DNA from 4 places in the Bradyrhizobium sp. USDA 4461 genome. Region 1 is predicted to be linked to each of the others. Evidence: predicted binding sites of a transcription regulator. Region 1 holds the regulator's gene; each other region holds the start of a gene.
The links. Region 1 encodes PhoB, which activates phosphate uptake and scavenging genes when phosphate is short. Its sites were predicted from a motif close to TGTCATNNANCTGTCAT; they were not measured.
Positions count from the first base shown of each region.

Region 1 (5,105 bases):
ATTGCCGCGCGCCTTGACGCCAGCGCAGCAACGGCCAGCTTCGGAAAACAAAACGGCCGCCTTTGCGGGCGGCACGTGGGCAACATTCTATGCTGCGGCGGGTCCGTGTCAATCGCCAGGAGCCGGTCCTTTGCCGGGCTTCCTGCGCTGCCGAACGAGCGCAATCCGGAGCATTCCGGTGCGGTGGAAAAGCCTCACAGCAATGCTTAACTTTGTCGGAACATGTGGACGCACGGCCGCGGACTCTTGCGCCAGAGTCACGCCATATTGTAGCGTTTGGCCTGTCGGGTACGACATCTCGTGCGGCAGTACTGGACCCTCTAAGTAGCCTTTGTGTCTCGCGTAAACGTTCGGGCGCAACACCGCGCCCGGCGAGGGCTAAGGGATTCTGGCCGCAGGGATATTTGTCCAGATTTGGCTCGCAGCGCCGCTCCAATGACTGGCCGGCGCCATGCGAAAGGAAGAATGCGATGACGGTATTGACCTGGTCCGACGATCGCGTCGAGCAGCTGAAGAAGCTCTGGGAGTCTGGCCTTTCGGCCAGCCAGATCGCAGCGGAACTTGGCAATGTGACGCGAAACGCCGTGATCGGCAAAGTGCACCGGCTCGGCCTCTCCGGCCGCGCCAAGGCACCCTCCACGGCGGCGCCGCGGCAGCGCAAGGCGCGCCCCGCCCAGCACATGATGCGAGTGGCGCGCCCGGTCTCGCGCGGCAACACCGCGCTCGCGCACGCCTTCGAGGTCGAGATGGAGCCCGATCCGATCTCGTTCGACAACGTGGTGCCGATGAGCCAGCGGCTGTCGCTGCTCGAACTCAACGAGGCCACCTGTCACTGGCCGGTCGGCGATCCCTCGAGCCCGGAATTCTTCTTCTGCGGCGGCAAGGCGCTCGCCGGCCTGCCCTATTGCGCGCATCATTCCCGCGTCGCCTACCAGCCCGCCGCCGATCGCCGCCGGCCGTCGGCGAAGCCGCAGATCAAGTAGCCCTCGGGAAAACTACGGAAGACCTGAAAAACAAATCCCCGCACAAGCGGGGATTTTTTGTGAGCGAATGAACATCAAGGGCACATAGCCCAGGTCAAGCGCACTGCGCGACGTAAGGTGAGCACACGCGCCCCTCCCCACCCTCCCCCGCAAGGAGGGAGGGAGCCGGACAGTGTGCTCACCTCACGCGATAACGAGCCGCCGCTCGTGGCGCGATGGATTGCTTCGCTCCGCTCGCAATGACGATGACGGCTCTCGCCGGAAAGGCGACTTACGGCTGCGGCTCGGCTTTCGCGAAGCGGTCGTCGAGCGCGTAGCCGGCGCCGCGCACGGTGCGGATCGGATCCTGCTCGCGGCCCGGATTGAGCAGCTTGCGCAGGCGGCCGATATGGACGTCGACGGTGCGCTCATCGATGTAGATGTCGCGGCCCCAGACGCTGTCGAGCAGCTGCTCGCGGCTGAACACGCGGCCGGGATGCTCGAGGAAGAATTCGAGCAGCCGATACTCGGTCGGCCCGAGATCGATCGGACGGCCCGAGCGCGCGACGCGGCGCTTCTCGCGGTCGAGCTCGATGTCGCCATAGGTCAGGACGGTGGCGAGCCGCTCCGGGCTCGCGCGGCGCAGCAGGCCCTTCACCCGCGCCAGGAGCTCCGGCACCGAGAACGGCTTGACGATGTAATCGTCGGCGCCGGTGGCCAGACCGCGCACCCGCTCGCTCTCCTCGCCGCGCGCGGTCAGCATGATGATCGGAAGCTGCTTGGTCTCGGGCCGCGCCCGCAGGCGGCGGCACAGCTCGATGCCGGACAGGCCCGGCAGCATCCAGTCGAGGACCACGAGGTCGGGAACGCGCTCCTTGAGGCGGGTATCGGCATCGTCGCCGCGCCCCACCGTTTCGACATCGTAGCCTTCCGCATCGAGGTTGTAGCGCAACAGCGTCGTTAGCGCTTCCTCGTCTTCGACTACCAGAATGCGTGCGCTCATCGGTCTAAGTTCTTTCTCTGTGGTGATCTGTTGCCCAGACGCAAACCGAAACACTTAGCTTCTTGAGCATAATCCCCGCGGAAACGACTTGTCGAAGACAATCCGGTTCCGCGCGTGCGGATGATGTCCTAGTTACCCGGCACAGTGGTGGCAAAATTGGTCATGTCGCCCTTCGGGCGCTTGTCGGTGATCTGCTGGCCTTCGATCATGTAGAACACAGTCTCGGCGATGTTGGTGGCGTGATCGCCGATCCGCTCGATGTTCTTGGCGCAGAACATCAGATGGATGCAGAACGAGATGTTGCGCGGATCTTCCATCATGTAGGTGAGCAGCTCGCGGAACAGCGAGGTGCAGATCGCATCGACCTCCTCGTCGCCCTTCCAGACGTTCATCGCCGCCGGCAGATCGTGCGCGGCATAGGCGTCGAGCACCGACTTGACCTGCGACAGCACGAGGTCGGTCATGTGCTCCAGGCCGCGGATCAGCTTCAGCGGCTGGAAATCGCTCTCCAGCGCCGCGACGCGCTTGCCCATGTTCTTGGCGAGGTCGCCGATCCGCTCGAGGTCGGTGGCGACGCGCATCGCGCTGACGATCTCGCGCAGATCGATCGCCATCGGCTGGCGCCGCGCGATCGTCAGCACCGCGCGCTCTTCGATGACGCGCTGCAGATTGTCGATCTCGATATCGGCGGCGACCACGCGCTTGCCGAGCGCGACGTCGCGCCGGATCAGCGCGTCGACCGACTCGGTGATCATCCGCTCGACGAGGCCGCCCATCTCGGCGACCAGGCGGGTCAACTCCTGCAGGTCGCTGTCGAATGCCTTGGCGGTGTGTTCAGAAGCCATCATCTGTCTCCTCAGCCCGGTCAGCCGAACCGGCCAGTGATGTAGTCCTGGGTGCGTCGATCGCTCGGCGAGGTGAAGATCTTGTTGGTGTCGTCGAACTCGATCAGCTCGCCGAGATACATGAAGGCGGTCTTGTCGGAGACGCGCGCCGCCTGCTGCATGTTGTGGGTGACGATCGCGATCGTGTAATCCTCGGAGAGCTCCTGGATCAGCTCCTCGACCTTGGCGGTGGAGATCGGATCGAGCGCCGAGCACGGTTCGTCGAACAGGATCACCTCGGGACGCACCGCCACGGTGCGCGCGATGCACAGCCGCTGCTGCTGGCCGCCGGACAGCGACAGGCCGGAGGCGTTCAGCTTGTCCTTGACCTCGTTCCACAGCGCGCCGCCGCGCAGCGCCTTCTCGACCCGGTCGTCCATCTCGGACTTCGAGATCTTCTCGTAGAGGCGGATGCCGAAGGCGATGTTCTCGTAGATCGTCATCGGGAACGGCGTCGGCTTCTGGAACACCATGCCGACCCGCGCGCGGAGCAGATTGAGGTCGAGCTTGGGATCGAGGATGTTGGTCTGGTCCAGCATCAGCTGGCCGACCGCGCGCTGGCCCGGATAAAGGTCGTACATCCGGTTGAAGATGCGCAGCAGGGTCGACTTGCCGCAGCCCGACGGTCCGATGAACGCCGTGACGCGGTTGGTGCCGAGCGTCAGGTTGATGTTCTTCAGCGCGTGGTGCTCGCCGTAATAGAAATTGAGGTTACGCACCGTGACTTTCGGCGGCGCGTCCGGAAGCGGCACCTGGGGAACGTGGCCCGCGACAGTCGTGGAGACGGAAAGCTCGGTCATTTTGCGGTCCTTTCGGCACCAAGGATACGCGCGCCGATATTCAACGCGAGCACGGTGAAGGTGATGAGCAGTGCGCCGCTCCACGCCAGTTCCTTCCAGTAGGCGTAGGGGCTCTGCACGAAGTTGTTGATGGTCACCGGCAGGTTGGCCATCGTCTTGGTCAAATCCCAGCTGAAGAACTGGTTCGACAGCGCGGTGAATAGCAGCGGCGCGGTCTCGCCGGCGACACGCGCGGTCGCCAGCAGCACGCCGGTGATCAAGCCGCTACGCGCAGCACGATAAGCGATCCGCTTGATCACCAGCGAACGCGGCAGGCCGAGCGCGGAGGCCGCCTCGCGCAACGGATTGGGCACCAGCAGCAGCATGTCCTCGGTGGTGCGCAGCACGACCGGGATCACGATCACGGCGAGCGCAAGACTGCCTGCGATCGCCGAGAAGCCGCGCATCGGCACCACCACCGCACCATAGATGAACAGGCCGATGATGATCGACGGCGCGCTGAGCAGGATGTCGTTGATGAAGCGGATCACCGAGGTGAGCTTGTCGTGCTTGCCGTACTCGGCAAGGTAGGTGCCGGCGAACAGGCCGAGCGGCGCGCCGATGCCGACGCCGATTACGGTCATGATGACCGAGCCGACGATGGCGTTGAGCAGACCGCCGTCGGTCGAGCCCGGCGGCGGCGTGTTCTGGGTGAACAGCTGCACGCTGAGGCCGGCAAGGCCGTTGTAGAGCAGCGTGATCAGGATCAGCGCCAGCCAGGTGACGCCGAACAGCGCCGCACCGACGCAGAGCGTGCGGATGATGATGTCGCTGCGGCGGCGGGATTTGTAGATCGGGTTCATGGCGTCACTTCCCCGCCTTCTTCTCGAGCCGCATCAGCATCAGCCGCGCGCCGGCGAGCACGAAGAAGGTCAGCACGAACAGCAACAGGCCGAGCAGGATCAGGCCGGACTGGTGCAGGCCGTCGCTCTCGGCGAATTCGGAAGCGATCGCCGCCGAGATCGTGGTGCCCGGCGCGAAGATCGACGACGAGATGCGGAACGAGTTGCCGATGATGAAGGTCACCGCCATGGTTTCGCCGAGCGCGCGGCCGAGCGCCAGCATGATGCCGCCGATCACGCCGACCCTTGTGTAGGGGATCACGACGCTGCGGACGACTTCCCAGGTGGTGCAGCCCATGCCGTAGGCGGCTTCCTTGAGCACGGGCGGCACGGTCTTGAACACGTCGACCGAGATCGCGGTGATGAACGGCAGCACCATGATGGCGAGGATCAGCGCCGCGTTGAACAGGCTGAGATAGGACGGCGGGCCGGCGAACACCGCGCCCAGCACCGGAACGCCCTCGAAGATCCGGATCATGAACGGCTGGAACGTGTTGGCCAGGAACGGGCCGAGCACGAAGAAGCCCCACATGCCGTAGATGATGGAGGGGATGCCGGCGAGCAGCTCGATGGCG
Region 1 covers NZ_JBSRXM010000001.1:1,629,361-1,634,465, forward strand. Annotated here, with positions in the region: gene ACVINW_RS07710 (hypothetical protein) at 1-210, shown strand, start outside; gene ACVINW_RS07715 (GcrA family cell cycle regulator) at 471-983, shown strand; gene phoB (phosphate regulon transcriptional regulator PhoB) at 1,255-1,965, opposite strand; gene phoU (phosphate signaling complex protein PhoU) at 2,094-2,810, opposite strand; gene pstB (phosphate ABC transporter ATP-binding protein PstB) at 2,831-3,649, opposite strand; gene pstA (phosphate ABC transporter permease PstA) at 3,646-4,491, opposite strand; gene pstC (phosphate ABC transporter permease subunit PstC) at 4,496-5,105, opposite strand, start outside.

Region 2 (5,105 bases), 970 kb from region 1:
GCCCCGCCGACTTCAACCAGTACGGCACGCGGCGCGGCAACCATGAAGTGATGATGCGCGGCACCTTCGCCAACATCCGCATCAAGAACTTCATGCTGAAGGGCGCCGACGGCAATATTCCGGAAGGCGGCCTGACCAAGCACTGGCCGGACGGCGAGCAGATGTCGATCTACGACGCCGCGATGAAGTATCAGGCCGAGGGCGTGCCGCTGGTGGTGTTCGCCGGCGCCGAGTACGGCAACGGCTCGTCGCGCGACTGGGCCGCCAAGGGCACCCGCCTGCTCGGCGTGCGTGCGGTGATCTGCCAGAGCTTCGAGCGCATCCACCGCTCCAACCTGGTCGGCATGGGTGTGCTGCCGCTCACCTTCCAGGACGGCACGTCGTGGTCCTCGCTCGGCCTCAAGGGCGACGAGAAGGTCACGATCCGCGGCCTGCAGGGCGATCTCAAGCCGCGCCAGACGCTGACCGCCGAGATCGTCTCCGCCGACGGGGCCAAGAAGGATGTCCCGCTGCTCTGCCGCATCGATACGCTGGACGAGCTCGATTACTATCGCAACGGCGGCATCCTGCACTACGTGCTGCGCAAACTCGCGGCCTAAGGGCCGTTTGTTGGAGTCTGGTCTCCGCGCAAACCCCTCGCGTTTGCCGCGAGGGACCATGCCTCAACGCGGATTTGTGATCGGTGGCTCACCGCTTAGTGAGTAGCGACCAAAAAGAAGGCGGCCTATGAAAAGGCCGCTTTCTCGCGTTTTGGGGCACGCAAGTTCAGGGACAGACTTCATGCTCCGTACAATTACGGATGGAAATCATCACGACTGGTTCGCAGTATGACAGCGATGATGGCCTATAATTCTATCTCGCGATGGTCCAGTGCGCTCGGTATCTGCGCGATCGTCGCAATCATCCGCCCCGCTCACGCCGATCCGCGTGCTGTCGTCGAACTCTTCACCTCGCAGGGATGCTCGTCCTGCCCGCCCGCGGACAAGATCATCGGTGATCTTGCGAAGGACCCCAACGTCATCGCGCTCAGCATGCCGATCGACTACTGGGACTATCTCGGCTGGAAGGATACGCTGGCCGACTCCCGGTTCAGCGCGCGTCAGAAGGCCTATTCGCATATGCGCGGCGATCGCGATGTCTACACGCCGCAGGCCGTGATCAACGGCTCCGCGCATGTGATCGGCAGCGATCGCGCCGGCATCGAGAGCGCGATCAAGGATACCGAGAAGGGCGGCAGCGTGATGTCGGTGCCGGTGACGATGACGCTGACCGGCAAGCAGATCAACGTGTCGGTCGCGGCATCGAAGTCGCCCGCCGCATCGCGCGGCGAAGTCTGGATCTGCTCGATCTCGAAGTCGGTGCCGATCTCGATCGCGCGCGGCGAGAACCGCGGCCGCGAGATCACCTACCACAATGTGGTGCGCAACCTCCTCAAGGTCGGTGACTGGAACGGGTCGTCCGGGAGCTGGACGGTGCCGCTGGAGAACATCACGCGCGAGGGCGTCGATGCCGCGGCGGTGTACGTCCAGGACGGCAATCGCGACAAGCCGGGCCCGATGCTCGGCGCCGCGTTCACCTCGCTTCACTAAGCTTCACGGGGCGCGCTTGCGTCGCATGGTTTGTCGCGCAGCCGAGCGACAGCGAACGTGCATCCAGTGATGTGCTGAAAGGAAGGACGCGAGGCTTTGCGCCTGCGTCTCGATCGTGCGCTATGCCGTAGGTCCCAAAAACAAAAAGGACCAACTTTCGTTGGCCCAGTGTTGGGATTTGACTCCCCTGCGAACAGGCCCGATCCCGACGGCCCCGGGGGGCTGGGGGCTGAGGAATCCGGAACCGAAAGGACCGGGCCAACGCAGGATTTTATTTTCGCAAGGCAGCGGGGCGGGCGATTGGCGGAAGTGGGGCAGCAATATGATTCCGCTAACGTTCCCGTGACTCTCTGGTTTTTCGGACAATCCGTTGCGTCCAATAGTGGTTAAGGCCTGGTTGCGTTGCGAATGGCCCCTTGCAGGGCCCATCGCTTAGCGCAATCATGTCACTCTCGTGACGATCCCGAAGGGTGGACGGCATTCGGGTTCCGCCGTCACCGAGATGACAGGAGGCGCTCGATGAGTTTGATCTCGGAGGACACTGATCCGAGCGGGAGTCGCGCCGCGGCGCGTCCCGTCGCCGCGACCCCCCAGCCCAACCGCGTGACATTCAATCGACTTGAGCTCAACCGCATCCTCAATCTCTACGGCCGCATGGTCGCCGACGGCGAGTGGCGCGACTACGCGATCGACTTTCTGAAGGACCGCGCCGTGTTCTCGGTGTTCCGGCGTGCGTCGGAAATGCCGATCTACCGGATCGAGAAGGATCCCCGGCTGGCGCGCAAGCAAGGCATGTACAGCGTGATTTCGGCGACCGGTCTGATCCTGCGCCGTGGCCATGAACTCGAACGTGTGCTGCTCGCGATCGACCGCAAGCTGTCGCTGGTGTAGGCGTGGCAAGGCCGCGGCTTCGTAGCCCGGATGAAGCGGAGCGCAATCCGGGGCCGTTGTAACCGCGGATGGAGGAGTCCCGGATTGCGCTCCGCTCCATCCGGGCTACGCCATTCGGCCCGCCGAAAAGAAAAGCCCCGGCCAGATGGCCGGGGCTTCGATCGGTTGCCTTGCTCGAGGTGGTTAATCGCGCTGGCCGAGCAGCTGCAAGAGCAGCGTGAACAGGTTGATGAAGTTCAGGTAGAGCGACAGCGCACCCGTGATCGCCGCACGCTCTGCCATCACGCCACCCTGCGAGGCGTAACCGTAGATGTAGTCGTTCTTCAGCCGCTGGGTGTCCCAGGCGGTGAGGCCCGCGAACACCAGCACGCCGACCACCGAGACGATGAACTGCAGCGCCGAGCTCGCCAGGAACAGGTTGACCAGGCTCGCGATGATGATGCCGATCAGGCCCATGAACAGGAACGAGCCCATGCCGCTCATGTCACGCTTGGTGGTGTAGCCGTACAGGCTCAGCGCACCGAACGTCGCCGCGGTGATGAAGAACACGCGCACGATCGAGGTGTGCGTGTACACCAGGAAGATCGACGACAGCGACAGGCCCATCAGCGCCGAGAACACCCAGAACAGGAGCTGGGCGGTCGCGGGCTGCAAGCGGTTGATGCCGGCCGAGATGACGAACACCATCGCCAAGGGAGCGAGGATGAACAGCCACTTCAGCGGGCTCACGAACATCGCGTAGCCGAACTGCGTCAGATAGGCGTTGCCGAACTTGGCGACCGCGGCCGACTGGTCGGTGGTCACCGCGCCCATGTAGACGCCGAGCGCGGCCAGGCCGGTGATGGCAAGGCCGATGCTCATGTAGTTGTAGATGCGCAGCATGTAGGCGCGCAGACCGGCGTCGACGGCCGCAGCGTCAATGCGCCCGGCGGCCCGGCCGAAAGGAGAAGCGTAATTGCGGTCTAGGTCCGACATGGTCGAATTCCCGTGGTTGGTCCCGGTGGAGCGCAAGGGATTTGCGGCGCCGGTCGTAAATCTATCTCAGATGGCTCGGTTTGCGGAACATTAATTCCGTGTCATTCAGCCGGCCATCCGACCCGTTTGGTATGTGGGAAATTAACACATCCGACGCAAGCTTCCACGCGCGGCCGAATGTCGCTCTGGCCTAGCATGATAGGCAAAAACGGCGCTTTCGCCGCTACATATTGTCACAAATTCCGCAGCACCGAGGCCGGTTTCTGGTTCAGCGCGAGCAGCGTGCCGGCCAGCCCAAGCCCGACCGTGACGACCAGCGCGGCGAGCACGACCAGCGCGGCGCTGCCGGCCTGCCAGATGAAGCTCAGCGTCATCAGCCGCGTCACGATCAGCCAGGCCGCGACCGAACCGGCGATGACGCCGAAGATCGCGGTTGCAAAACCGATCATCAGATACTCCAGCGCGTAAGCGCCGAGCAATCGCGGCCGCGTCGCGCCGAGCGTCTTGAGGATCACGGCATCATAGACCCGGTGACGGTGCCCGGCCGCGAGCGCGCCGCCCAGCACCAGGATCGCCGAGATCAGCGTCACGGCGCTGGCGCCGCGGATCGCCAGCACGAGGTTGCTGACGACGCTGCCGACCGTCTCCAGCGCCTCGCGGACCCGCACGCTCGTCACCATCGGAAACGCATCGGCGACCTGCTTGATGATGCGCGCATCGTCGTCAGCGCCCGCCTGGGTCGAGCTTGCATGCGGCTCCGTCAGGGTGGCGACGTGGCTGTGCGGCGCGCCCTTGAAGGCGTTCGGCGAGAACACCAGCACGAAGTTGATGCCGAGGCCCTGCCAGTCGATGTTGCGCAGATTGGCGATCTTCGCCGGCACGTCGCGGCCGAGCACGTTGACCACGACCTCGTCGCCGATCTGCAGGGAGAGGCCGTCGGCGATCTTCTTCTCCATCGAGACCAGCGGAGGTCCGCTGTAGTCCGGGCCCCACCATTCGCCCTCGACGATCTTCGAGCCCTTGGGAATCTCGCCGGTATAGGTGAGGCCGCGGTCGCTTTGCAGCACCCATTCCGAATCGACCGACGACTTGAGCTGATCGGCCTTGACGCCGCGCGCGGCGACGATGCGCCCGCGCAGCATCGGCACGTCCTCGACGGTTGAGCCGGCGGCGATCTGACCCAGGAAGGCGGCAAAGCGGTCGGCCTCGGTGGAGGGGATGTCGATGAAGAAGAACGACGGCGCCCGCTCCGGCAGCGCGGCCAGGAATTGCCGGCGCAGATTGCCGTCGATCTGGGTGATGGTGACGAGCACCGCGAGCCCGAGCCCAAGCGACAGCACGACCGAAGGCGTCAGCGCGCCCGGCCGGTGGATGTTGGCGATCGCGAGCCGCAGCATGGTGATGCGGCTGCGCGGCAGCCGCCGCGCCACCGCCATCAGGATCTCGGCGATGCCGCGCAGCAGCAGGAACACTGCGATCGACGAGGCGACGAACACGGTGGCGACCCGCTTGTCATAGGCCAGCCCGATCGCAACGCCGATCAGCAATGCGATCACCACGGCCATCAGCGCGAGATAGCTCCAGCGCGGGCGATGCCACTCGCTGGTGACGGTTTCCCGGAACAGCGCGGCGACCGGCACGTCGTGGACC
Region 2 covers NZ_JBSRXM010000001.1:2,603,630-2,608,734, forward strand. Annotated here, with positions in the region: gene acnA (aconitate hydratase AcnA) at 1-599, shown strand, start outside; gene ACVINW_RS12195 (DUF1223 domain-containing protein) at 828-1,589, shown strand; gene ACVINW_RS12200 (DUF2794 domain-containing protein) at 2,109-2,480, shown strand; gene ACVINW_RS12205 (Bax inhibitor-1/YccA family protein) at 2,664-3,455, opposite strand; gene ACVINW_RS12210 (ABC transporter permease) at 3,689-5,105, opposite strand, start outside.
Region 2: ACVINW_RS12200 (DUF2794 domain-containing protein) is a predicted target of PhoB. The motif match lies at 2,033-2,049, and genes of this name have one in related genera.

Region 3 (5,105 bases), 5.6 Mb from region 1:
TCGCCGAGCCGATCCGCACCGCCGGGCCGCCGCGCAACATGTCGACGCGGCCGTAGGCCGATTTCCCAATCGTCATTGCGAGCGCAGCGAAGCAATCCATTCGTCCACACGCGTTGACGGATGGATTGCTTCGTCGCTTCGCTTCTCGCAATGACGGAGGATGGACGGCGCGCCGCTATTCCGCTTCCCGATGCACGTCGTGGATCACGATGCCCATGCCGTTCTCGGGCATCTTGATCCAGTCGCGGCGCTTCAGCGAGCGCTTGGTGTCCTCGTGGCCGCTCGCCCAGTGCTCGCGCATCGAGGTGCCGGAGAATTCGTGGTCCTTGGCGTCGCCCTCATAGGCCTTCTGCTGGTAGATCAGCTGCAGCAGCGTGATCCCCGGCAGCCGGCTGTTCGCCTTCTTGAGCTGGCGCTCCTCTTCCGACAGATGATCGTCGGGGATCTTCCCGAGCGCATTGTGCAGGGCGGTGCGCAGATTGTAGGTCTTGCGATAGACGTCGGTGTTGTAGCGGGTGCGCGACGAATACATGATGTCCTTGTGCCGGGCCATCACGTCCTGGATGTCGCGCGGCAGCGCGCCGCGCGCCGAGAACAGGTCGACCTGGAACACCAGCGAATTCATGTTGTCTTCCTGGTCGAGCAGATGCTGCAGCGGCGTGTTGGAAACGATGCCGCCGTCCCAGAAATGGTCGGTGCCGACCTTCACCATCGGCAGCGCCGGCGGCAGCGCGCCGCTCGCCATGATGTGCTCGGGGATGATCTCGTCATGGGCATTGTCGAAATAGATGAAGTTGCCGGAGAGCACGTTCACGGCGCCGACCGCGAAGCGCATCTTCTTGGAATTGATCCGGTCGAAATCGACCAGCTCCAACAGTGACTCACGCAGCGGCGTGGTGTCGTAATAGCTGGTGGCGGTGCGCGCGCCGGCCGGGCTGAGCCACGGATTGGTCTGATGCGGGGTGAAGAAGCCGGGCTGCCCCAGCGTCGTCGTCAGCCATGAGCTGGTGAAGTTGCGCGCCTTGCGGAAGATGTCGCCGTCCGGCGTGTAGTGCCAGATCTTGCGGCTGGTGATGCGATCCCAGAAGGTGTGCAGCCGCTCCAGCCGCCTCGAAGGCGGATTGCCGGCGATGATCGCCGAGTTGATCGCGCCGATCGAGACGCCGCAGACCCAGTCGGGCTCGATGTTGGATTCATGCAGCGCCTGGTAGACGCCGGCCTGATAGGCCCCGAGCGCGCCGCCGCCCTGCAGGACCAGGGCGACGCGATCGCATCCCTCGGGACGCCAGCTGGGCGTGGCGTGCTCGATATCGTCAGGATGAGGGGTGCGCGCGTCCATCTCAGACACTCCAAAATTTTCGGCGAGGATTCAGGGTGCCGATGACGCCGTGATGACAATTGCGGCGCCCGCGCGTGGCGCCTCCGGCATGGCTTGCCTGCATGGTTAGCATTGGCCTCCCGCAGCGTAACGCAGGTCACGCAGGCGTCACCGAGATTACGCAGCAGCCGTAACCGAGGTCACGCAGGCGTAACCGAGGTCATGCACCTGACGGAAATCCCTCACATCGCTGTCAATCTCGGCCGCTAGCGTCCGCGCAAACGTTGCCAACAGGGGTTATTGCGATGCGCAGGGAAGATCTGTTCAAGCTTCCGTCGATGCCGGCCGCCGGTCCGAGCTATCCCGCCGGTCCGTACCGCTTCATCGATCGCGAATTCCTGGTCATCACCTATGAAACCGAGCCGGAGCTGGTCCGCGCCGCACTGCCTGAGCCGCTGGACCCGGTCGAGCAGGCCATCGTGCACTACGAGTGGATCAAGATGCCCGACAGCTCCGGCTTCGGCAGCTACACCGAGTCCGGTCTCGTGATCCCCGCGCGACTGCACGGCGAGGACGTCAACTTCGTGTGCCAGATGTATCTCGACGATGATCCGCCGATCGCCGCCGGCCGCGAGATCTGGGGCTTTCCGAAGAAGTACGCCCACCCCAAGCTCGAGATCGTCAAGGACACGCTGACCGGCACGCTGGAATACGCCGGCCAGCTCGTCGCGATGGGCACGATGGGCTACAAGCACGAGAGCATGGCGGGCAATGGCGACGCCACCCGCGCCACGCTGTCGAAGACGCAAGTCAATCTGAAGATGATCCCCGGCGTCGACGGTCATCTCGAGATCTGCCAGCTGGTGGCGATCAACCTCACCGACATCAACGTCAAGGGCTCGTGGATCGGATCGGGCCGGCTGCATCTGGTGCCGCATGTCAATGCGCCGGTCGCGGACTTCCCGGTCAAGCGCGTCGTCGGTGCGCATCATTACATCGCCGACCTGACGCTGCCGTTCGGCCGCGTCGTGCACGATTACAACAAGGAAGCCGCCGAGGCGGCGACGCCGACCGGCCTTGCGGCGGAGTAGGGCTAGCACCGGCATGGACGCCGGCCTGGCCGTGGCGGGCGGCGGCCTCAGGCCGCTGCCGGCCTCGGCTCAGCCACCGGCTTCGGTTGCGGTCGCGCGATCGCGAGCGTGATCAGCGCAGCGAAGACGCACAGCGCGCCGGCGATGAAGAACGCCGGCAGGTAGCTCTGATAGATCGTGCGCGACAGGCCGGCGCCGAACGCGGCCGCGCCGGCGCCGAGCTGATGGCCGGCAAAGATCCAGCCGAACACCAGATTGGCGCGCTCGGCGCCGAAGCGCTGCGCGGTGAGGCGCACCGTCGGCGGCACGGTCGCGATCCAATCGAGGCCGTAGAACATCGCAAACAGCGACAGGCCGTAGAAAGTGAAGTCGGAGTACGGCAGATACAGCAGCGACAGGCCGCGCAGCCCGTAATACCAGAACAACAGATAGCGATTGTCGTAGCGATCCGACAGCCAGCCCGAGATGATGGTGCCGAAGAAATCGAAGATGCCCATCGCAGCGAGCAGGCTCGCGGCCTGCACTTGCGGGATGCCGAAGTCGAGGCACATCGGGATCAGATGGACCTGGACCAGGCCGTTGGTCGAGGCGCCGCAGACGAAAAAGGTCGCGAACAGGATCCAGAACACCGACGATTTCGATGAATCGCGCAGGGTGCCGAGCGCGGCCGCCATGATCGGCGCATTGGCGGGCGGCGGCGCAGGAACGGGCGCGGTGCCCGCATCGCCGAACGGGCGCAGGCCGACGTCGCTCGGGCGGTCGCGCATCAGCATCAGCACGGCAAAGGCGGCGATGCCGAGCATGACGCAGACGAATCCGAGTGCGACGCGCCAGCCATAACGCTCGGTGATCGCAGCGAGCAGCGGCAGGAAGGCGAGCTGGCCCGTCGCAACGCTCGCGGTGAGCATGCCGATCACGAGGCCGCGTCGTGCCACGAACCAGCGGGTGGCAATGGTCGCACCGAGCACCAGCGCAGTCATGCCGGTGCCGATCCCGATCACGACGCCCCACAGCGCGATCAGCTGCCAGACCTGCGTCATCGCGAGCGACGCGACAAGGCCTGACACCACGATCAGTTGCGCCGCCAGCGTCACGTTGCGCAGGCCGTAACGGTTCATCAGCGCCGCGGCGAACGGCGCCATCAGCCCGAACAGGATGAAGCGGATCGACAGCGCCGAGGAGATCTCGGCCGTGGACCAGCCGAATTCCTTCTGCAGGGGAACGATGAAGACGCCGGGCGCGCCGACCGTGCCGGCGGAGATCAGTGCGGCCAGGAAGGTGACGGCAACCATCACCCAGCCGTAATGGATGTTGCGGCGGACGAGGGCGGAAGCAAGCCAGTTCGAGATCATTGGGTTCCGGATCAATTGCGGTGAAAGCTTTGCATGACGCACAATATGGCACGGGCTAGCCATGTCTAAAACGACATAGTTCCCTCGTTTTCGGACTCAGGGCGCGGAGCTACCGTGTCATGAGCGCCTTGTCCCGAGTTTCGTCATTGCGAGGAGCGAAGCGACGAAGCAATCCATGCTTCAGCGTATGCTGAGCAATGGATTGCTTCGCTTTGCTCGCAATGACGAGAACGCTACCGCTCAGTGCGTCACCCGCTCGATCGCGATGGCGGTGGCTTCGCCGCCGCCGATGCACAACGCGGCGACGCCGCGCTTCAGATTCTGCGCTTCCAGCGCGTGCAGCAGCGTCACGATCAGCCGCGCGCCGGTGGCGCCGATGGGATGGCCGAGCGCGCAGGCGCCGCCGTTGATGTTGAGCCGGTCACGCGGAATTCCGAGGTCGCGCTGCGCCGCCATCGCGACCACCGCGAACGCCTCGTTGATCTCGAACAAATCGACATCGCCGACGTTCCAGCCGACCTTGTCGAGCAGTTTTCGGATCGCCGGGATCGGCGCGGTGGTGAACCATTGCGGCTCCTGGCTGTGGGTGGCATGGCCCTTGATCTCGGCCAGCACCGGCAGTCCGTCGCGATCGGCCAGTGAGCGCTTCGCCAGGATCAGCGCCGCGGCGCCGTCGGCGTTGGCCGAGGAGGCGGCCGGCGTGATGGTGCCGCTTGCGCGGAACGCCGGCTTCAGGCCGGGGATCTTGGCCGGATCGACCTTCAGCGGATGCTCGTCATTGGCGACGATGCGGGGACCCGCCTTCTCGGCGAGCGTGATCGGCGCGATCTCGGCCTTGAAGGCACCGCTCTCGACCGCCTTGCGGGCGCGGCTCAGCGTCTCCATCGCGAACGCATCCTGGTCGGCGCGGGTGAATTGATAGGCCTCCGCGGTGGCCTCGCCGAAATCGCCCATCGAGCGGCCGGTCTCGTAGGCGTCCTCGAGCCCGTCCATCATCATGTGATCGATGATGCGGTCGTGCCCGGCGCGATAGCCGCCGCGCGCCTTCTGCAACAGATACGGCGCGTTGCTCATGCTCTCCATGCCGCCGGACAGCACGATCTCGGCCGAGCCGGCCGTGATGATGTCGTGGGCCAGCATGGTCGCCTTCATGCCGGAGCCGCAGACCTTGTTCACGGTGGTGGCGCCGGTCGCATCCGGCAGCCCGGCGCCGCGCGCAGCCTGGCGGGCGGGGGCCTGGCCCTGGCCGGCGGGCAGCACATTGCCCATGAACACCTCGTCGATCCGCTCCGGCGCCAGTTTGGCGCGCTCCAGCGCCGCGCCGATCACATGCGCGCCGAGCTT
Region 3 covers NZ_JBSRXM010000001.1:7,225,010-7,230,114, reverse strand. Annotated here, with positions in the region: gene ACVINW_RS34150 (acyl-CoA carboxylase subunit beta) at 1-56, shown strand, start outside; gene ACVINW_RS34145 (patatin-like phospholipase family protein) at 176-1,339, opposite strand; gene ACVINW_RS34140 (acetoacetate decarboxylase) at 1,624-2,409, shown strand; gene ACVINW_RS34135 (MFS transporter) at 2,457-3,761, opposite strand; gene ACVINW_RS34130 (acetyl-CoA C-acyltransferase) at 4,002-5,105, opposite strand, start outside.
Region 3: ACVINW_RS34140 (acetoacetate decarboxylase) is a predicted target of PhoB. The motif match lies at 1,381-1,397, and genes of this name have one in related genera.

Region 4 (5,105 bases), 6.7 Mb from region 1:
CAGAGCTCGGTCGCAAGCGCCGCATCGACCAGTCGAACTGCAACAAGGATTTCTCCTGCATCGAGGGCTTCTGCCCGAGCTTCGTGATGGTGCAGGATCCCAAGCTGCGCAAGGCCGACCGCACCGCTGCCGATCCGAAGGCGCTGTTTGCCGACCTGCCGACGCCGCCTGCGGCCACCCTGAGCAATCCCTACAACATCCTGATCACCGGCATCGGCGGCACCGGCGTCATCACCATCGGCGCGCTGCTCGGCATGGCCGCGCATGTCGAGGGGCTGGCCTGCTCGACGCTCGACTTCACCGGCCTGTCGCAGAAGAACGGCGCGGTCATGAGCCATGTCCGGCTGGCGCCTACATCCGATATGCTGACCACGGTCCGCATCGCGCCGGGCAATGCCAATCTGATCCTCGGCTGCGACCTCGTCGTCGCCACCAGCGTGCCGGCGCTGAGCCGTGCCGAGCGCGGCGTCACCCGCGCCGTCGTCAACGCCGACCTGCTGCCGACCGCGAGCTTCGTGATCGATCCCGATATCGACTTCGAGGCAAGCTCGATGCGCGATGCCCTGAACGGCGCGGTGACATCAGGCGATCTCGACATCCTCGACGCCACCGGGCTTGCCACCGCGCTGATGGGCGACAGCATCGCCACCAACGCCTTCATGCTCGGCTTCGCGTTCCAGCGCGGCGCGATCCCGCTGTCGCTCGACGCGATTCTGAAAGCGATCGAGCTCAACGGCGCCGCGATCGAGATGAACAAGACCGCGTTCTCGTGGGGCCGGCTTGCCGCGCACGATCTTCAGCGCGTGGTCAGCGCCGCCCGCTTCAAGAATGCGGGCGCAGCTCCGGCCAAGAAGACGCTGGATGAAGCGATCGCATTCCGCGCCAAATTCCTCACCGACTATCAGGACGCGGCCTACGCCAAGCGCTATCTCGACGACGTCGCGCGTGTCCGCACGGCGGAAGCCGCGGCGGCGCCGGGCTCGCAGGACCTGACCGAGGCTTTTGCAAAAGGCCTGTTCAAGCTGATGGCCTACAAGGACGAATACGAGGTCGCGCGGCTCTATTCCGATGGCGAGTTCAGCAAGGCGCTGCGGGAGCAGTTCGAGGGCAATTCCGGTTTGAAGGTCCTGCTGGCGCCCCCGCTGCTGGCACAGCGCGATCCCGTCACCGGGCGCTTGCAGAAGCGCGAGTTCGGCCCGTGGATCTTCAAGGCGTTCGGCTTGCTGGCCGGGCTGAAGGGCCTGCGCGGCACCGCGTTCGACATCTTCGGCTATACCGCCGAGCGCAAAATGGAGCGCGCGCTGCCGGTCGAATATTCGGCGATGATCCTGCGGCATCTCGACGGCAACAAGCCGCTCGATCTGTCGCGCCTGGTGGCGCTGGCCAAGGCTGCGGACCTCGTGCGCGGCTACGGCCACATCAAGGAAGGCAACGTCGCCCGCTACCGCACCGAATGTGCGCGGCTCGAGCGTGCGATCGGCCAGCCGCTGGCACAGGCGGCCGAGTAGGGGAACTTTCCGCGGCCGCCTTGGTTGACCGGTAACCCTGCCCGCAACCTGCGGCTGGATTCGCGCGGCCGGGCCCCTACATGATGGCTGTTCTGTTCGAGTGATTTCAGGAGGCCTTTTTGACGGTCCTGAAAAACGTTTTGGTTGCAACCGTTTGCGCCGCGTGCCTAGCATGGGGCGGTGTGGCGTTGGCCGACGACTACCGCCCGAGCGAGTTCTTCAGCCTCGATCTTTCACGCGCAGTCCTGTCGCCGAAGCCGCTTGGCCCGCCGGCGCAGTTCGAGCCGGTTCCGGTCGAGGCGAAGGCCGACCATGGGCCGGATCAGCATGCAGCCGCCGAACCGAAGGTTGAGGAGCCGAAGGTCGAGCGGCAGAAGCCGGTACGGACCACCAGGGTGACGGCGCCGCGCGAGACGGCACCGCGCGAGCGGAAGCGCGCAGTCGCGCACGTTCCTGCTCGCGCCAAGCTCGCGCGTCGGCATTCGAACCCGCTCGATGCCGAAGCCCGCGATACCAGGATCCAGACCTGGCCGTGCCGCACCGGCGGCATCTGCAACTGGCGGCGGTGAGAGGCGGCGGCCGCGCCTCTCTCTTTCGAGGTGCACTAATCCCAAACCGTCATCCTGAGGAGCGCGCACTTGCGCGCGTCTCGAAGGATCGACGGCCCGTCTCTGGCCGATTCATCCTTCGAGACGCGCGGAGCCTGTCATCGGGCCGCGCTTCGCGCGGACCCGGTGGCGCCTCCTGACAGGATGACGGGTCAGGCGCGTGAGCGCTCGGCGCCCCATGCCGTTCCCAGAATTTCCCTGAGTCATCCCGCCGTCGCAAAACCGTCGGCGCAGAGTCAAGAAACCGTCAGGGCGGAGTCAAACGGCGCAGGCAAAACCTTCGTTGCGATTCGACGAAGGTTATTCGATGCCGACAGCGATCTCCGCAAGGGGGCGAGACCTTACAAGGCGTCAACTTCTGGTGCGCTCGGCGTCGACGGCTGCGCTCGCGGGATTGGGGGCGCTGGCAAGGCCCTATCTAAGCCGCGCCGCGGATCGGCCCGCGATCACAGGGATCCAGTCCGGCGACGTCGCCAGCGATTCCGCCGTGATCTGGGCCCGCGCCGATCGCGCCGCGCACATGCGGATCGAATGCGCCGCGGTCGAGAGCTTTGCCACCATCCTGCGCAGCGCGACCGCCGACGCGCTGCCCGAGCGCGACTTCACCGCAAAGCTGCTGCTGGATGGCCTGCCGCCGGGGCAGGACCTGTTCTATCGCGTCAGCTTCGAGGATCGCGACGGCCTCGTCGGCGAAAGCCGCATCGGGCATTTCCGCACTGCGCCGGTCGATCGCCGCTCGGTCTCCTTTGTCTGGTCCGGCGACGTCGTTGGGCAGGGCTGGGGCATCGACCCCGCTCGCGGCGGCCTGCGCAGCTACCGCACCATGCTGAACGAGCGCCCGGATTTCTTCATCCACTCGGGCGATCATATTTATGCGGATTGCACGGTGCCCGCGGAGCAAGCGCTGCCGAACGGCGAGGTCTGGCGCAACGTCGTCACCCCTGAGAAATCCGTCGTCGCGGAGACCCTTGAGCAGTTTCGCGGTAATTACAAATACAACTGGCTCGACGAGAATTTCCACGCCTTCCATGCCGAAGTGCCTGTGTTCGCGCAGTGGGACGACCACGAGGTGGCCGATGACTGGTCGCCGATCGGCACCGCCGACGCGACCGGCTACGACGCGGACGGCAATTCGAAGCTGGTGGCGCGGGCGCGGCGTGCGTTCCACGAATTCATGCCGATGCGGCTGATGCCGGAGCGCGACGGCCGGGTCTATCGCAAGATCGCCTACGGGCCGTTGCTCGACGTCTTCATCGTCGACATGCCATCCTACCGCGATTCCAGCTGGAACAAGCAGGGCGATCCGGAGCAGGCGTTCATCCTCGGCGAGAGTCAGCTGGCCTGGCTGAAGCGCGAACTGATGGCATCGGATGCTGTCTGGAAGGTGATCGCGGCGGATCTGCCGATCGGGCTCATCAGCCTCGATGCCGTTGCGCTCGGCGACGGGCCGCCCGAGCGGCGCGAGCACGAGATCGCCGACCTGCTGTCCTTCATGAAGCGCGCCGGCGTCCGCAACACGGTGTGGCTCACGGCGGACATGCATTACACCGCGGCGCATCACTATGATCCGAACCGCGCCGTGTTCCAGGAGTTCGAGCCGTTCTGGGAGTTCGTCTCCGGTCCGCTGCATGCCGGCACCTGGTCGCCGGGCGCACTCGACAACACCTTCGGCCCGAAGGCGATGTACCAGAAGGGCTGCACCGCCGAGCAGGGCGACAACCTCGCGCCCTGCTTCGGCCTGCAATTCTTTGGCCGCGTCGACATCGACGGCAGGACCGCCGTGATGACGGTGACGCTGAAGGACGTCGACAACCACGATCTCTGGTCGGTCGACATCGAGCCAAGGCCGGACGCGCGGCCCGGCCAGGCCTTGGCGGAACATATTTAAGCTCGCCAATGCCGTCGCGACATCTTGATTTGCGGCGGCTTGCCCGAAGGGCCGGTTTGCGGGCAGACTAGGCATTGGCAGTCCTGCCAATTTCATTCCCACGAAACGATTTGCTGGCGTGACGTCGTCGATTTCCTCGGCGTCCCACGCGTCAGGAGCTATCCATGGAAAATCTGCAGACACAGGGCATCAGCCTGCCGCAACTCGGGCTCGGCACCTTCCGCATGCAGGGCGATGCCTGCCGCGCGGCGGTCGAGAGCGCGCTCGGGCTCGGTTACCGGCACATCGACACCGCCGAGATGTACGCCAATGAAGAGCCGATCGGCGCGGCGATCGCGGCTTCCAAGGTCCCGCGCAAGGACCTGCATGTGACGACCAAGGTGTGGCACGAGAATCTGGCACCGGATGCGATCCGGACGGCGTTCGATGCCAGCCTGAAGAAGCTGCGGCTCGATCACGTCGATCTCTATCTGGTGCACTGGCCGTCGAAGAACATGAAGCTGCCGGCCGTGTTCGAAACGCTGATGCGGCTGAAGCAGGAGGGCCGCGTCCGCGCGATCGGCGTCGCCAATTTCACCACCGCGCTGCTCAAGATCGTGGTCGAGGACATCAAGGCGCCGATCGCCTGCAACCAGATCGAATATCACGCGATGCTGGACCAGACGCCGGTGCGGACATATCTCGCCGCGAAATCGATCCCGCTGGTGGCCTATTGTCCGCTGGCGCAGGGCCGTTTCGCGACCGATGAGACGCTGACGAAGATCGGCAAGAAGCATGGTGCGACCGCAGCCCAGGTGGCGCTGAAATGGCTGCTCGATCAGGACGGCGTTGCGGCGATTCCGAAGGCCTCGCGCGCGGAGAGCCAGCAGGCCAATCTCGACGCGCTGAAGGTCAAGCTCGACGATGATGATCGCAACGCGATCGCTGCACTCCGCAAGGACATGCGCTGCGTCAATCCGGGCTTTGCCCCGGCGTGGGATTGAGCCCCTCCAGCATCTGATCAAGACGCAGAATAAGAAAATGGCTCCGCGAGGAGCCATTTTCCGTTGTGTCGGTCTCTTGGATGTGTCGGTGATTAGTAGCGATCGCGCCTGATCACGA
Region 4 covers NZ_JBSRXM010000001.1:8,354,717-8,359,821, reverse strand. Annotated here, with positions in the region: gene ACVINW_RS39050 (indolepyruvate ferredoxin oxidoreductase family protein) at 1-1,508, shown strand, start outside; gene ACVINW_RS39045 (hypothetical protein) at 1,691-2,077, shown strand; gene ACVINW_RS39040 (alkaline phosphatase D family protein) at 2,424-4,004, shown strand; gene ACVINW_RS39035 (aldo/keto reductase) at 4,169-4,987, shown strand; gene ACVINW_RS39030 (hypothetical protein) at 5,080-5,105, opposite strand, start outside.
Region 4: ACVINW_RS39040 (alkaline phosphatase D family protein) is a predicted target of PhoB. The motif match lies at 2,318-2,334, and genes of this name have one in related genera.